3 regions of the Bradyrhizobium sp. UFLA03-84 genome follow, and region 2 is predicted to be linked to each of the others. Evidence: predicted binding sites of a transcription regulator. Region 2 holds the regulator's gene; each other region holds the start of a gene.

Region 1 (2,266 bases), on a different contig from region 2:
CGGCCGTGTGTCGGCGCTTTCGTTGCGGGCAAGCGCACGGCTCGCATGGGCCGTTTTCCGTGCATTGTGGTTTCACGGATACACAACTTCCAAGATTTCTATGTAGAAACACGTGAGCGTCGCACGACACTGCTGTGACGTTCCCTTCAATGTTTGAAGGGACAACAAGAAAATGGGACTGGGACTTTGAAAATCAGGAATGTTTTGCTGGCCTCGGCCGGCATGTTTGCTCTGAGCGCTCTTGCACCGGCCATGGCCGCTGATATGGCGGCACGCGCGCCCTACGTGAAGGCTCCGCCGCCAGTCGCGATCTACAACTGGACCGGCTTCTACATCGGCGGCTTCGGCGGCTACGCCAGCGAAGATTCCGGCAATCCGAAGATGGAAGGCGGCTTCGCCGGCGGCACCATCGGCTACAACTGGCAGGCCGGCAACATCGTGTACGGCATCGAGGCCGACGGCGGCTGGGCTGACGTCAACGCCTCCGCCTCAGCGTTCGGCATCACTGCGACGAGCAAGATCGACGCGCTCGGCACCGCCCGCGGCCGCATCGGCTTCGCGGTCGACAAGGTGCTGTTCTACGGCACCGGCGGCTACGCCTGGGTCGACAACAAGCTCACCCTCAGCGCGGGCGGCGTGAGCGCCTCGCAGAGCAACTTCCACTCCGGCTGGACCGTCGGCGCCGGCATCGAGGCGTTCATCGCGCCGCAGTGGTCGATCAAGGGCGAGTACCTGTATCGCAGCCTCGGCGGCGAGACCTACTTCGGCGTTCCGTCGGCCGACATCAACCTGCACAGCGTCCAGTTCGGCGTGAACTATCACTTCGGCGGCCCGATCGTCGCGAAGTACTAAGAGAAAGACAGACCACAAAGTCTCGGAAAGGCCGGCCTCGCGCCGGCCTTTTTGCGTCAAAGCGTTTTCGAGCGAAGCCTGTCCCGGATTTGATGCCGGATGGATCCCGGTTCGCGTCAGGAAAACGCGTCAAAACAGAAATCCGGAACCTGCCCTGCTGACGGCTGCTGCCATCAGGCAAACTATCCGTTGATGGACGCCATTCAGCACTGGAAATTGTCGACCGTTCTTCCTACGTTCCAGTCTTCACACCCCATCGGCGCAAGCTCCCGGCATCACCGGCGATGCGCGCCCAAAAGGCGCCCAAGCATGCGCCCGGAACCGTCGCAATGGATGAAGTGCTCAAGGCGAAGCGCCAAAACAACGCCGGCTCCTCATCGCGCGCCATCACGATCCGCGGCGCGCGCGAACACAATCTGAAGAACATCGACGTCGAGATTCCGCGCGACAAGCTCGTGGTGTTCACCGGCCTGTCCGGCTCCGGCAAGTCCTCGCTCGCATTCGACACCATCTATGCCGAGGGCCAGCGCCGCTACGTCGAGTCGCTGTCGGCCTATGCGCGGCAATTTCTGGAGATGATGCAGAAGCCCGACGTCGACCAGATCGACGGGCTGTCGCCGGCGATCTCGATCGAGCAGAAGACGACGTCGAAGAATCCGCGCTCCACCGTCGGCACCGTCACCGAGATCTACGACTACATGCGCCTGTTGTGGGCGCGGGTCGGCGTGCCCTATTCGCCGGCGACCGGCCTGCCGATCGAGAGCCAGATCGTCTCGCAGATGGTCGACCGCGTGCTGGCGCTGCCCGAAGGCACCCGCCTCTATCTGCTGGCGCCGGTCGTGCGCGGCCGCAAGGGCGAGTACAAGAAGGAGCTCGCCGAATACCTCAAGAAGGGCTTTCAGCGCGTCAAGATCGACGGCACCTTCCATGAGCTGTCGGAGGCCCCCAGCCTCGACAAGAAATTCCCGCACGACATCGACGTCGTGGTCGACCGCATCGTGGTGCGCCCCGACCTCGCCCAGCGCCTCGCCGAAAGCTTCGAGACCGCGCTGAAGCTCGCCGAGGGCCTCGCGGTGATCGAGTATGCGGACGCGCCCGCCGCGGCCGCGACCGAGGACAAGAAGAAGACGGCAAAGATCCACGACAAGAGCGGCCCCGAGCGCATCCTGTTCTCGGAGAAGTTCGCCTGCCCCGTGTCCGGCTTCACGATCCCGGAGATCGAGCCGCGCCTGTTCTCGTTCAACAATCCCTATGGCGCGTGCCCGGCCTGCGGCGGCCTCGGCGTCGAGCAGCATATCGACGAGGACCTGGTCATCCCCGACAAGGAGCTGACCCTGCGCAAGGGCGCGATCGCTCCCTGGGCGAAGTCGTCCTCGCCCTATTACATCCAGACCCTGACCGCGCTCGGCAAGCA
Region 2 (2,266 bases):
ACGTCGGGCTCGACTTCGTTGAACACGCCGACGCGGAAGTTCATCGTCTTGGTCCAGATCCAGCGGCTGTCGTAGCGAACGTTCTCGGCGAAAGCGAGCTCGGTGCCCGGCAGCATGCAAACCGCGACGGTCGGATCGTTCTCCGAAGCAAAGCCGCGGGTCGACGTGCCGCGGAAGGTCGTCGTGATCAGCGTCTCTCCGACAATGGCGGGGCGCGATGCCACGGCGTGCAGACTATAGTCACACATCGGATGGCTCCTCATTTCGAGGTAGCGACCCGTGCCTCTCCTTGAGGCATAGGGCCTCTACCAGAGTGGACGATAGCGAACGAGTCTCTGCTCGTTTCTGGGCGATTGTACGACTGGTCCGCGAACGCTCCGATCACAAACACGCGACGCTGCGCGAGAGGTATCGGAGCGCATCGGGCAGGCCGCACGTTACGCTATCCTTCAAGGAACGATCCGATGTGTTGCTCGTTCCTCGCCGCCGCAAGTATTTGCACTCAGTACTTGCGGTAGAGGCCGATCAGCTTGCCCTGGATGCGAACCCGGTTCGGCGGCAGGATGCGCACTTCATAGGCAGTGTTGGCCGGCTCCAGCGCGATCGACGCGCCGCGGCGGCGGAAGCGCTTTAGAGTGGCTTCCTCCTCGTCGATCAGCGCCACCACGATGTCGCCGGTGTTGGCGACGTCGTTGCGCTGGATCAGCGCCATGTCGCCGTCGAGGATGCCGGCGTCGACCATCGAGTCGCCGCGCACTTCCAGCGCATAGTGCTCGCCGGCGCCGAGCATGTCGGGCGGCACGCTGATGGTGTGGCTACGGGTCTGCAGCGCCTCGATCGGCGTACCGGCGGCGATCCGGCCCATCACGGGGACGGCGACCGGACGGTTGCCGTCGTCCTCGGCGACCGGGGGCGTGCTGGTGCGCTTGCCGAGGGTGCCTTCGATGACGCTTGGCGTGAAGCCGCGGCGACCGTTGCCGCCGCCGGCGGAGAGCTCGGGCAGCTTGATGACTTCGATGGCGCGGGCGCGGTTGGGCAGGCGGCGGATGAAGCCGCGCTCCTCCAGGGCGGTGATCAGGCGGTGGATACCGGACTTCGAGCGCAGGTCGAGTGCGTCCTTCATTTCATCGAAGGACGGCGGCACGCCGGCCTCTTTCAGACGTTCATTGATGAAACGCAGAAGTTCGTACTGTTTGCGCGTGAGCATCTCGAGTATTCCCCCCGGTTGATAGCGTCGTTCGATTCCGAGACTCTTCAGTGGGGCCTGCAGGCCGGGCCTGACCTCAGGAGCATGCTGCTTGTTGCAAGCGCTCCCCGGCGGCTTCCCGTTTGTAGACACCAGTACTCGAAACAAATCATGAACGGACACTATATGTTCGATATGTGTTCCGCAACCACTTAATTTCAGGTGAACGTATCAAGCAACGCACCATGAGCGGGCCGCGCAGGCCTCACTCCGGCAGCGTCAGGATCTCGCATTCGCTGCCTTTGGGCGCAGCGGGCGCAAACGGCGGACGCACGAGAAGTGCCCGTGCCGCAGCGAGATTCCCGAGCAGCGACGAGTCCTGCTGCATCACGGGCGTTGCGATCAGCGCGCCGTCTTCGCGCTCTTCGAGACGCGCGCGCAGATAGTCCTCGCGCTGGTCGTTGGCGGCGAGGTCGCGGCCGAGCAGGGCGCTCGCGCGGACATGATGAATCACTTTTCGGCCGCTCAGCGCCCGAATCAACGGCACCAGAAACAGGAAGGCGCAGACGTAGGAGGACACCGGATTGCCGGGCAGGCCGATCACCCGCATCGCTCCCAACCGGCCGTGCATCATCGGCTTGCCGGGCCGCATCGCGATCCGCCAGAACGCCATCTTGACGCCCTCGGCCTCCAGCGACTGCTTGACCAGATCATGGTCGCCGACCGAGGCGCCGCCTGTCGTGATCAGGATGTCGGCACCGCTCTCGCGCGCCCGGCGGATGCCGGCCGTGGTCGCCTCCACGGTGTCGGCGGCAACCCCGAGATCGACGGTCTCGGCGCCTTCCGCCCGCGCCAGCGCCCGCAGCGCGTAGCCGTTGGAATAGACGATCTGGCCGGGACCGGGCCTTGAGCCGGGCATCACCAGCTCGTCGCCGGTCGCCAGCACCGCGACCTTCGGCCGGCGGCGCACCGCGAGCTCCGGATAGTTCATGGCCGCGGCGAGCGACAGGGCACGATCCGACAGCCGGCTGCCGGCGGTGAGCAGCACGTCGCCCTCGCGGAAGTCGACGCCCGCGGCGC
Region 3 (2,266 bases), on a different contig from region 2:
GTGGCGATAACGGTCCGGATAGTTCGCCATCAGCCATTCGCGAAAGAGATCGCGAACCTCGAGCGGCAGCCGCAGCAGCACGTAGCTCGCCTCCTTGGCGCCGGCATGGGCTGCCGCATCGAGGATGCGCTCGATCTCGGAATCGTTCAGCGCCGGGATCACGGGCGCGACCATCACCGTGGTCGGGATGCCGGCCTCGGTGAGCCGCTTGATTGCCTCGAGCCGCTTCGGCGGGGTCGAGGCGCGCGGCTCCATGGTGCGGGCGAGCTTGGGATCGAGCGTCGTCACCGACAGCGCAACCTTGGCGAGGTTGCGCTTGGCCATCCGCGAAAGGATATCGATGTCGCGGGTCACCAGCGCCGACTTGGTCACGATGCCGACCGGATGGCCGGCGCGCTCCAGCACTTCGAGGATGCCGCGCATGATCTTCCGCTCGCGCTCGATCGGCTGATAGGGATCGGTGTTGGTGCCGATCGCGATCATCCGCGCTTCGTAGTCGGGCGCCGCCAGTTCCTTCTCGAGCAGCGCCGGCGCGTCCGGCTTGGCGAACAGTTTCGACTCGAAGTCGAGCCCCGGCGACAGGCCGAGATAGGCGTGGGTCGGCCGCGCGAAGCAATACACGCAGCCATGCTCGCAGCCACGATAGGGATTGATCGAGCGATCGAAGCCGATGTCGGGCGAGTCGTTGCGGGTGATCACCTTGCGCGAGGTGTCGAGCGCCACGCTGGTGGTGAACGGCGGCAGGTCTTCGAGGCTCTGCCAGCCGTCGTCGAAGGCGACCCGCGCCTCGGCCTCATAACGGCCGCTGGCATTGGACTGCGCGCCGCGGCCGCGCCGCCGCTCGCGCTCGATCGCGACCGCAAGCTCGGGAAAAGGGGTGGGTGCACCCGCCGGGTTATCGGAGGGCGCCGTTACCGGCGGGTGCTTGAGGGCATGAGAGGATGCTCGGCTCATGTTCCGAAGCTAACACAGCCAAAGAACAAATCAAGAACACGAGTGGAGAAAATCCACAAAGTGATGACGCAAAAATCTGCAGGCGAAGAGGCTGCTTTGAATATGACAAGGTGATAACACGGCCGGAGTTTCCAGAACCGTTTGAGCCAGCGAAGCCTCAAATCATGCTGAGCGTGATCATTCCAACCGACGGGATCGAGCGCACTGCGGTCGCGACCTTGGCGGCGCTGGTGCCGGGCGCCGCCGCCGGCGTGATCCGCGAAGTGCTGCTGGTCGACCGCACCGATACCGACATCATGGAGCGCGTCGCCGACGTCGCAGGCTGCCGCTTCCTGCGCTTCGAGGGCACCCGTGCCGCGGCGCTCGCGGCCGGCGCACGTCAGGCGCGCTCGCCCTGGCTGATGTTCCTGCATCCGGGCGCGGTGCTCGATGCGGGCTGGATCGAGGAGACCACCCAGTTCATCCAGATGGTGGCGGCGAGCGGCAAGGACCGCGCCGGCATCTTCCGCTACGCCCGCGCGCCCTACTCCGACCCCGGCCTGCGCGACGGCCTCAAATTCGTCGCCCGGATGATCACCGGCCCCTCGGCCGAACAGGGCCTGCTGATCGCGCGCGAGCATTACGAGCGGATCGGCGGCTACCGGCCGGAGGCCCGCCGCTCCGAGGCGCGGCTGCTGCGCCGGCTCGGCCGCTCCTCCCGCACCATGCTGCGCAGCCGGATCATGGTGGCCTGAATAAAAGGCTTGCGGATTATTTGATTATGTCAAATAATATATTTGATGAAATCAAATTCCTATGACGCCACCCTTGAGAGCCAGGTCGCCGCGGTGCGCGGCTTCAGCCGGTTCTACACCCGCAAGCTCGGCATCATCGAGCCGAAGCTGCTGCACTCCCCGTTCACGCTGCAGGAAGCGCGGATCATCTACGAGCTGGCGCATCGCGAGCACTGCATCGCCACCGACCTGGTGCGCGACCTCGACCTCGATGCCGGCTTCGTCAGCCGCACGCTGGCGGCACTGCAGCGCCGCCAGATCGTGACGCGCAAGCCGTCGAAGGACGACAAGCGCGTCAACGAGGTGGCGCTGACCGCCAAGGGCCGCGCCACGGCCGCGGACCTCGACAGCCGCTCGCGCGACGAGGTCGCCGCGCTGCTGATGCAGATCAACAGCAACCACCGCGCCGCGGTGGTGCATGCGATGAGCACGATAGAACAAGCGTTGGAGCCAACCATGCAGAAACCCACCGGCTTCCTGCTGCGCAGCCACCGCGTCGGCGACATGGGCTGGGTCGTCTCGCGACAGGGACAAGCCTA

The links. The regulator LexA, encoded in region 2, represses DNA repair genes until DNA is damaged. The targets are predictions, from matches to a motif close to TGTTCNNNNTGTGTTCNG.
Region 1: a site for LexA is predicted at 1,077-1,094, ahead of uvrA (excinuclease ABC subunit UvrA). Genes of this name have one in related genera too.
Region 3: a site for LexA is predicted at 976-993, ahead of CK489_RS18115 (PA0069 family radical SAM protein). Genes of this name have one in related genera too.

Annotation. Positions count from the first base shown of each region.
Region 1 covers NZ_NSJY01000014.1:1,249,197-1,251,462, reverse strand. The annotation lists gene CK489_RS27465 (outer membrane protein) at 193-852, shown strand; gene uvrA (excinuclease ABC subunit UvrA) at 1,182-2,266, shown strand, end outside.
Region 2 covers NZ_NSJY01000015.1:184,858-187,123, reverse strand. The annotation lists gene CK489_RS29535 (hypothetical protein) at 1-248, opposite strand, end outside; gene lexA (transcriptional repressor LexA) at 503-1,207, opposite strand; gene CK489_RS29525 (molybdopterin molybdotransferase MoeA) at 1,452-2,266, opposite strand, start outside.
Region 3 covers NZ_NSJY01000013.1:848,116-850,381, reverse strand. The annotation lists gene CK489_RS18115 (PA0069 family radical SAM protein) at 1-954, opposite strand, end outside; gene CK489_RS18110 (glycosyltransferase family protein) at 1,119-1,688, shown strand; gene CK489_RS18105 (bifunctional helix-turn-helix transcriptional regulator/GNAT family N-acetyltransferase) at 1,734-2,266, shown strand, end outside.